DNA from 2 places in the Corallococcus sp. EGB genome. Region 2 is predicted to be linked to the other one. Evidence: riboswitches for the same ligand, from Rfam matches in the RefSeq annotation. Region 2 holds a riboswitch; the other holds the start of a gene.
The links. A riboswitch is a leader RNA that binds a small molecule or an ion and turns the genes downstream of it on or off. The one in region 2 is predicted to bind cobalamin.
Positions count from the first base shown of each region.

Region 1: another riboswitch for cobalamin. It lies ahead of KYK13_RS33995 (aspartate aminotransferase family protein); the one in region 2 lies ahead of KYK13_RS34505 (hypothetical protein).

Region 1 covers NZ_CP079946.1:8,346,419-8,351,138, forward strand. Annotated here, with positions in the region: gene KYK13_RS33990 (acyl-CoA thioesterase) at 1-225, shown strand, start outside; cobalamin riboswitch at 261-477, shown strand; gene KYK13_RS33995 (aspartate aminotransferase family protein) at 893-2,239, shown strand; gene KYK13_RS34000 (aldehyde dehydrogenase family protein) at 2,236-3,795, shown strand; gene KYK13_RS34005 (acetyl ornithine aminotransferase family protein) at 3,809-4,720, shown strand, end outside.
Region 2 covers NZ_CP079946.1:8,470,376-8,475,095, forward strand. Annotated here, with positions in the region: gene KYK13_RS34505 (hypothetical protein) at 1-1,333, opposite strand, end outside; cobalamin riboswitch at 1,490-1,716, opposite strand; gene KYK13_RS34510 (MXAN_6577-like cysteine-rich protein) at 1,759-3,366, opposite strand; gene KYK13_RS34515 (TonB-dependent siderophore receptor) at 3,347-4,720, opposite strand, start outside.

The sequences.
Region 1 (4,720 bases), 120 kb from region 2:
GTGGACTTCCACACCCCCGTGCGCCAGGGACAGCTGGTGGAGCTGGTGGGCCGCGTCGTCGCCACCGGCCGCACCTCCGTCACCGTGGACGTGGAGCTGTTCGCCGAGGACCTCCTGTCCGGCGCGCGACAGCTGTGCACACGCGGACGCTTCATCCTCGTCGCGCTCGACGCGGAGCGCCGTCCCACCGCTGTACCTCCGCTCGCGCCGGAGAACCAGACATGACAGACATTGCCTTGACACCTGAAACAAGCCGGGCGTATAGACGATGCCATGCTGGTGCCTGGGTTTGCCCAGGCTGAAAAGGGAACCCGGTCCGAAGCCGGGGCTGCCCCGCAGCGGTAGGTGAGAACGACCGCCGTCCATCACACTGGCGCCCACGTGGGCGCTGGGAAGTGACGGCCAGTAGGCAACCCGGCACCCCGGTGCCGGACCCGCTCACGAGCCCGAAGACCTGCCTGCATCCGTGCCGTGGGAGACATCCACGGTCGGTTCGACCTGGAGCCCCGAGGGAGGGCGGGAAGGTCCGCGCAAGCCCTTGTTTCTACAGGGCTTTTGCCCGGAACATTCCCTCTCTTCCCTTCTGTCTCCAGCCACCCGCGGGGGTGGAGGTCGGTGTCTTCGGGCCCTTTCGCGGCCTGGGCGCGCGGCAGCGTGCCTGGACACCCCTGCCTCCACCTTCGTGGGTCACTTGCCGGGCGACGCGGGTCGCCCGTGAGGACGGACGACAATGCGTGGAGTGGTGCGGAGACGGCGCGAGGCAGTGACAGGACACGGAAGCCAGACACGGCCCGCCCGGCCCCGGCTGCGGCGCGGCTGACGCCCTTTCCCGTTTCACGTCGCAATTCCTCGCATCCATCGCGGCGTACGCCGCGTGGGGAGACGTCTGCCTTTGAACGCCATCCGCTATCCCGACGGGAACGTGCTCCTGCGCAACCTGTCGCGCGAGTTCCCCGTCGTCACCCATGGCGAGGGCATCTACCTGTACGACGCCCGGAGCCGCCGCTACCTGGATGGCTCGGCGGGCGCGCTGGTGGCCAGCGTGGGCCACGGCAACCGCGAGGTGGCGGACCGTATCCATGAGCAACTGCTCCAGGTCGCGTACGTCAACGGCACCCACTTCACGACGGACGTCACCGAAGCGCTCGCCACGCGCCTGTGCGCGAATGCGCCCGCGGGGCTGAAACGGGCGGCCTTCCTCGGCTCCGGTTCGGAGGCCATCGAGGCGGCAGTGAAGTTCGCGCGGCAGATGTGCGTGGAGCGCGGCCAGCCCCAGCGCACGCGCGTCCTCACCCGCGTGCCCGGCTACCACGGCAACACACTCTACGCGCTGTCCATGTCCGGACGGCCCCACTACCAGACGTTCTTCGGTCCCATGCTGTCGGAGGTCGTCACCACGCCCGCGCCCTACCCCTACCGCAGCGGCCTGGAAGACTACGCGCGGGACGGAGCCGCGCACTACGCGCGGCTGCTGGAGGAGACCCTCCAGCGCGTGGGGCCGGACACCGTCGCCGCGTTCGTCGCGGAGCCGGTCATCGGCTCGTCGGCGGGAGCGTCCGTGCCTCCGCCCGGATACTTCGAACAGGTGTCCGCCATCTGCCGCCGCCACGGCATCCTGGTCATCGCCGACGAGGTGATGTGCGGCTGCGGGCGCACCGGGCGCTTCTTCGCGAGTGACCGGGTGGGGCTCACGCCGGACCTGCTGGTGATGGGCAAGGGCCTGAGCGGCGGCTACGCCCCGCTGAGCGCGGTGCTGGTGCGCGAGGACCACCTGGAGGAGCTGCGAAAGGGCTCCGGTGGCTTCATGCACGCGCAGACCTACCTCCAGGCCCCGTGCATGACGGCCGCGGGCGTGGCGGTGTTGGACTACTACGAGCGGCACGGCCTGGTGGCGCATGCCGCGCGCGTGGGCGAATACCTGCAACGCCGTCTGCGCGAGGTCCTCCTGCCCCTGCCCCACGTGGGCTCCGTGCAGGGCGTGGGGCTTATCGCGGGCGTGGAACTGGTGGAGGACAAGGCCACGAAGCGGCCCTTCCCGCGCACGCGCAAGGTGGTGGAGGGGCTGCTCGCGGAGCTGTTCGCGCAAGGGCTCGTCCTCTGGCCCAACACCGGCCACGCCGACGGGACGAACGGCGACCTGGTGATGGTGGGCCCTCCGCTGATCATCACCGAGCCCCAGGTGGACGAGCTGGTGGACCTGCTCGCCCGGGGCCTGACCTGCTTCCTGGAGCGGCCATGACCTTTCGCATCACCTATTCGGTGTTGGACGCGGACCTGACGGAGCTGCATGCGCGCTTCGACGCGGCGCTCGCCACGGTGCGCACGCGACTGGGCGCGGAGTACCCGTCGTGGATCGCCGGCAAGGCGCACGCGAGCGGCGACCTGCTGGACAGCCGCAATCCGTCGCGGCCTTCGGAGGTGGTGGGCCGCTTCCACCGCACCGCCCCCGGCGAGGTGGGCCGCGTGGTGCACGCGGCGAAGGAGGCCCAGCGCGCGTGGGGCGCCACCGCGTGGGAGGAGCGCGTCCGCATCCTGCGCCGTGCCGCGGACCTCCTCTCCGAGCGCCGGTGGGAGCTGGCGGCGGGGATGACGCTGGAGGTGGGCAAGAACCGGCTGGAGGCGCTGGGCGACGTGGAGGAGTCCGCGGACCTGCTGCGCTACTACGCCGGCCAGGTGGAGTCCGCGCACGGCTTCCACCTGCCCATGGCGCGCCTGTCGCCTCGCGAGGACACGCGCAGCGTGCTGCGCCCCCATGGCGTCTTCGTCGTCATCTCCCCGTTCAACTTCCCGCTCGCGCTGGCGGCCGGGATGAGCGCGGGCGCGCTGCTGGGCGGCAACGCAGTCATCCTCAAGCCCAGCGAGGACGCCCCCGGCTGCGCCGAGGGCCTCTTCCAGGCGCTGCGGGACGCGGGCCTGCCGGGCGGCGTGCTCCAGGTGGTGCATGGCGAGGGGGAACTCCTGGGCTCCGCGCTGGTGCGCCACCCCGCGGTGGACGGCGTGGCCTTCACCGGCAGCACGAAGGTGGGCATGGAGATCTTCCGCCGCCTCACGGAGGAGCACGTGCGGCCCGCGCTGCTGGAGCTGGGCGGCAAGAACGCCGCCATTGTCTGCCGGGACGCGGACCTGGAGGCGGCGGTGGAGGGTTGCCACCGCTCCGCCTTCGGCATGTCCGGACAGAAGTGCAGCGCGCTGTCGCGCATCTACGTGCATGAAGACGTGCGCCAGGACTTCGTCGCGCGGCTGGCCCGGAAGGCCCGCGACACGGTGGTGGGGGACCCAGCGCTCGCGTCCGTCTTCATGGGCCCGGTCATCAACGCGGCCTCCGTGCGACGCTTCGAACAGGCCGTGGCGGAGGCGCGGCGCGACGGCACCGTGCGCGCGGGCGGCGATGTTCCAGTCCTGGACGCGTCGCTGGCGCACGGCCACTTCGTGGCGCCCACGGTGGTGGAGCTGCCCCACACGCACCGGCTGATGCGCGAGGAGCTGTTCCTGCCCTTCGTCGGCGTGGCGTCCTTCCGCTCGCTGGACGAGGCGCTGGCGCTGACCAACGACAGCGCCTACGGCCTCACCGCCGGCATCTTCAGCGCGGATCCGGACACGGTGGAGGTGTTCATGGCCCGCGCGGAGGCGGGCGTGCTCTACGCCAACCGCCGCACCGGCGCGACGACGGGCGCGTGGCCCGGCGTGCAGCCCTTCTGCGGGTGGAAGGCCAGCGGCTCCACCGGCAAGGGCGGCTGCGGTCCCTATTACGTCTCGCAGTTCATGCGCGAGCAGTCCCAGACCCGGATGGGTTGACCTGGAAGCCCTCATGCACCCGCTCTATCCCGAAGTGAAGGTCGCGCCCCCGGGGCCCAACGCCCGCGCCATCATCGACGTGGACCGGCGCTACACGTCGCCCTCGTACATCAAGGAATACCCCCTCGTCGTGGAGCGGGGTGAAGGCCCCTGGGTGTACGACGTGGACGGCAACCGCTTCCTGGACTTCATGGCGGGCATCGCCGTGGCGTCCACGGGGCACGCGCACCCGCACGTGGTAAAGGCCATCCAGGAGGCCGCGGGCCGCTTCCTCCACATCTGCGGCACGGACTTCTACTACGACGGCTTCTCGCGCCTGTGCGAGCGGCTCGCGAGCTACCTGCCAGAGATGGGCCCGAAGAAGGTCTTCCTGACCAACTCCGGCACGGAGGCCGTGGAGGGCGCGCTCAAGCTGGCGCGGCACCACACGCGCCGGCAGACCATCATCGCCTTCAAGGGCGGCTTCCACGGCCGCACCTATGGCGCCATCTCGCTCAACTCCTCCAAGGTGGCCCAGCGCGCCTTCTTCGGCCCGCTGCTGCCGGGCGTGCTGCACATCCCCTACGCCAACCCGTACCGCTGCGGGAACGGCTGCGCACCGGGCGCGTGCGGCGACGCGTGCAACCCGGTGCGCCTGTTGGAGACGGACTGGTTCGTCAACCACGTGGACCCGCGCGAGGTGGCCGCCATCTTCGTCGAGCCCATCCTGGGCGAGGGCGGCTACGTGGTGCCGCCCGCGGGCTTCCTCCAGGAGCTGCGCCGTCTGTGCGACGCGCACGGAATCCTGCTGGTGTTCGATGAGGTGCAGTCCGGCATCGGCCGCACGGGGCACATGTTCGCGGCGGAGCACTTCGGGGTGATGCCGGACATCCTGCTGTCCGCCAAGGGCATCGCGTCCGGCATGCCGCTGGGGGCCATCATCGCG
Region 2 (4,720 bases):
TGGCGGTGAGCCCGGTCACGCTCGTGCACTGGTCCACGTAGACGAGGACCGGCTGACGGGCGCCGACGGTCACGCTCGCGCCACCGTCCGCCACGGTGAAGGCGAAGCGCGAGACGTCCGTGCCGGCGAAGTTGTAGTCGGGCGGGACGTAGTCGCCGCGGAGCACCGACACGCCCTCGCCGTGGCCCGAAGCGGCGACGAAGTTGGAGCCCACGTCGAGCGCGGGCGCATCCGCCACGCTGAACGGCGTGCCGGAGGTGAGCGCCTGGGAGATGAGCGCCGGGGCCACCGCGCGGCCCTCGTTGAGGAAGGTCACGTCGGAGAAGTAGCCGAGCATCGCGACGCCGTTGGTGGACACGGCGGTGAAGCCGCTGCCGCCCGTCTCCGGCGGGAGCGTGCCCACCTTCAGCGCGGTGTACGGCGTGACGTCCGTCTTCAGCGCGTAGACGGCCAGGCCGGCCGACACCGTGTCGAGCCCGCCACCGTTGACGAGGAACGCACCCGGCACGACGCCCGCGGAGAAGTTGCTCGGCGCGGAGACGTAGGTGGAGCTGGCGGGCGCGGCGGCGTCATACACGCCCACGGAGCCCGGGAAGCCCGCGCCGGACTTCGTGTAGCCGGTGAGGACGCGCTGGCCATCCGTCTCCACGAAGGGGCTGAGGAAGAGCGAGGCGGAGGGCCCCCGGTCGGAGGGAGCGGCCACGTTGAACAGCGGCGACGTGCCCAGCGACACCTGCGGCCACGTGCCCAGCGAGTACAGCGCATGCGGACCGGTGTAGCCGTCCGACACCACCGTATAGAGCGAGTACGTGGGGCCGGGCGTCACGCCCACCGGGCCCGCGGCCGACGGCAGCGTTGCGGCCTCACCGGCCACGAAGCCCGCCTGGAGCTGGAGCGTGCCCAGCTTCGGGTCGTACGTGGCGGTCTTGCACGGATCCGTGCCGGAGTCGGGCTCCGTGCCCGCGTCGGTCCCGGTGCCAGCGTCGGTCTCCGTGCCCGCGTCCGTGCTCGTCCCGGCGTCAGTGCCCGTGCCCGCGTCCGTGCTCGTCCCGGCGTCAGTGCCCGTGCCCGCATCGGTACTCGTGCCAGCGTCCGAGCCCGTCCCGGCATCGGCCTCCGTGCCCGCGTCCGGCACGGCGACGGGCGTCTGCTCGCACTTGCTCTCGACGCAGGTGTAGCGCTTCCCCTCGGCGGCGGTGCCCTTGTCGCGGCAGTCGAAGTCATCGACGCACTCATCGCCGCAACCGGTGCTGGTCAGCGCCATCGCGAGGGCCGTCATCACCCACGCGAAGCCCTGGAGTCCCCGTCCCGTCATCATCCGCTCTGTCTTCATCCGCGACTGCTCCCTTGCATCGCCCCCCACGGGCGAGGTGAATCCAAGGGGCGTGGACGGAGAGCGGACCGCGCACGAGGGACACGTCAGGACACGACACGCCGCGCGAGCGGAAGACCTCCGTCACCTCCCCTCGGAGGCTCCGGTCTGGCCATGCCCGGAGGCATGGGTCGTGGCAGGTCTTCGGACTCGCAGGCGCGGGAGCCCCTCATCGGGTCACCCACCTACTGACCGTCGCTTCCCAGCCCATCCGTGGGCCAGTGCTTGCGAGGACGGCGTTCGTTCCTGCTCACCGCTGCGGGGCAGCCCCGGATTCACACCGGGTTCCCTTTTCAACGTCGCACCGTGCGCGGATGCGGCGTACCAACGACGCGCGCTGGAGTATGGCGGACGGCAGGGCTTGTCAATACAAGCGGGCCAACGCCTCACGGCACCGCGACGATGTCGATGGCATTGGACACCTGGCGCCGAGGGTCCACCGGGCATGCCTCCAGCGCCGGGCCCGCCGCCTGCGAAGTGGAGCTGCCGCGCCGTTCAACGAGCTGTCCGTCGCGCACCTCCACCACGAACACGCGGCCCGCGTTCACGTCCGTGACGTATACGGCATTGCCTACCACGGCGAGCCGTCCTCCCACCGCGAGGTTGCAGCCGCTCTCCGGTCCCCCCGTGCAGCCCGGCGACAGCGCATACGACGCCACCGGCTTGTCGTCCTTCACCAGCACCAGCCCCGTGGCACGCACGGACTTCGCGCGGTAGCCGCTCGCGGTGTCGAACACCGCCTCGCCCAGGCAGCTCACCACCAGCTGGCCCCCCACCTCCACCACGTCGCCCGCGTTGAGACAGTCCTTCGCGCCCAGGTCGATGGCACGCACCCCGCCATCCGCCGGGTCGATGCGCGCGAGCATCCCGGGCCCGTTGGGCAGGTAGTCATTCGCGGGGTTCAGGTTGGTGAGCGCCACGTAGACGCCCGCGTCCACGGACACCGCCGCGTACGGGAGCGCCATCGTCATCCCGCCGTCGAAGGACTTCAGGTCCAGGCCCGTGAGCGGAACGGTGTCCACGAGCCGGGGCTTCTCCGGGTCGCTCACGCTGACGCGAGCCACGGCGTTGCCCTGCTTGAAGTCGGAGCCGGCCGTGCCGAACAGCGGGATGTAGAACGTGTCGCCGCGCTTCGCGATGACCTGCGGGCTGGTGTTCGCGCCCAGGTTCACCTGCCCCACCGTGCGCAATCCCAGTCCCCCGCCCTGCGAGGCCCCTTCCCGCTTGAGCACCTGGAGCGTGTTGTTGACCGAGTCGAGGACATACACATACGGAGGATCCACGAGGATGTCATTGGGCGAGGAGGCCACCGCGCCCAGCGAGTCCTCCTCCGCCACCGTCCCCAGCGCCCCCGCCGGAGCCTGCGACAGCACCGAACGCGCCGCGTCCGCCGCCAGCACCACGCCATCCCAGGCCGCCAGCGCCTGCACGCCCGAGCCGAACTGGCGCCGGGGCCCCATCCGGTCCGTCCCCGCCTGGATGCCCACCAGTTGCCCATTGGTGTAGCAGGCCGTCACCACGTCATACATGCACCGGCCCGCGTGGCAGGACTGCACGTCCGGGCACACCGTGCCGCAAGCGCCGCAGTTGAGCGGATCCGTCGCGAGCACGACGCAGCTGTCGCCGCACCGCTCGGCACCGGCGGAGCAGCCTTCGCGGCAGGTGCCGGACTCGCAGACCTGCCCGGAGGGACACGCGGCGCCGCAAGCGCCACAGTTCAACGGGTCGCTCGCGAGCGCGACGCAAGCATCACCACAAGCCTCCGTGCCCGGCTGGCATCCGCACACGCCCGCCTGACACGCCTCTCCCGCGCCGCACGTGGCACCACACGCGCCGCAGTTCGACGGGTCGCCCTGGAGGTCCACGCATTCGGCGCCACAGACGTTCAAGCCCGGGGTGCACAGGACCTTCTCCTCCGGGCAGCCGGTGAGGAGCGCCGCAGCCAGGGCCGACAACAGCAGCGCGCACCGGGCATCAGGGAGGCGAAGCGACATGGGAATCCTCCGGAGGAGCTGGGTCGAGCGCCACGGCGAGCGTCACGTAGGCGGCGCGGCCGGGCAGCGGCATGCCGGTGTAGTCGGCGGTCCGCGCATCGAGCAGGTTCTTCACATCGAACGACACGGTGAGGTCCGGCCGGTGCAGGAAGGTGCTGGAGGCCCCCACGTTCACCCAGGTGCGCGAAGGCAGGGACAGCCGCGCTTCGCCCACGCGGTTGATCAACTGCGCGGACTGGACGAGCACCTCCGTGCGGCCGTTGAGCCAGTCCGGCCCCACGCGCAGCCGGCCCACCCACTTGTGGCGGGGACGGTACGGCAGCTCCTTGCCGAAGTAGCGCGGGTCGCCGTAGCGGTTCTGGGTGCGGGTCCACGCGTAGCTGCTGGTGGCGGTGAGCCACGTTCGCGGCCGGGCCTCCACCTCCACCTCCGCGCCCCACACGCGCGCGGCGGCGAAGTTGTAGGGCTTGGCGAGATTCGGCGGATACAGCTCGTAGGCGATGAGGTTCTCGTACACCGCCGCGAAGCCGCCCGCGGTGACGCTCCAGCGGTCGTCACGCCACAGGGCCGCGGCGTCCACGGACAGGGCGCGTTCGGGCTTGAGCTCCGGGTTGGGCAGCAGCAGCCCCTGGCGGATGTAGAGCTCCAGGAACGACGGCGCGCGGTGGGACTGGCCCGCGTTGGCGCGAACACCGAAGCCGTGCCCCAGGTCCACGCTCGCGCCCAGCTTGGGCGACAGGAGCGAGAATTGCCCCACGCGCTCCACGCGCAGCGAGGGCGCCAGCGTCAGGCGCTCGGAGAACAGGGACAGTTCGTCCATGGCCATGACGCTCGCGCGCCACCATGACGCGGCCTGTGCGCCCACGGCCTGCGTGACGGACTCCGACGACCCGGCGAGCGTGACGGCGAGCGCGTTGCGCCCCAGCACCGCGCGCCCCTCCACCTCCACGCCCCCCACGGTGTAGTGCTGCGCGCCGGAGTCCACGCCGGTGGTGCCGCCGCTGACGTCCAGCCAGTCGCGGCGGAAGAAGCCACGGGCACTGCCCTCGCCCGTGTCGCCGAAGGGCCGTGCCCAACGCGCCCCCCATGACAAACGGGTCTGGGCCTGTCGGCGGGACACGGTGGGGTTCTGCACGGTGCCCGCGAGCGCGCGGTCCTCCAGCGACAGCTCCGCCAGCACGTCCACGCGTCCGCCACCGTCCAGGCCGCGCCGGTACTTCAGGAGCGCGCCACCGCCGCGCGCGTCATTGCGCGTGCGCACCTCCTGCGTGAGCGGGTTGTCGTCGAGCGCGGGCAGCTCATCCACGCGGTAGCTGAAGTCGCCCTGGGAACGGCCGCCGTGCAACAGCACCAG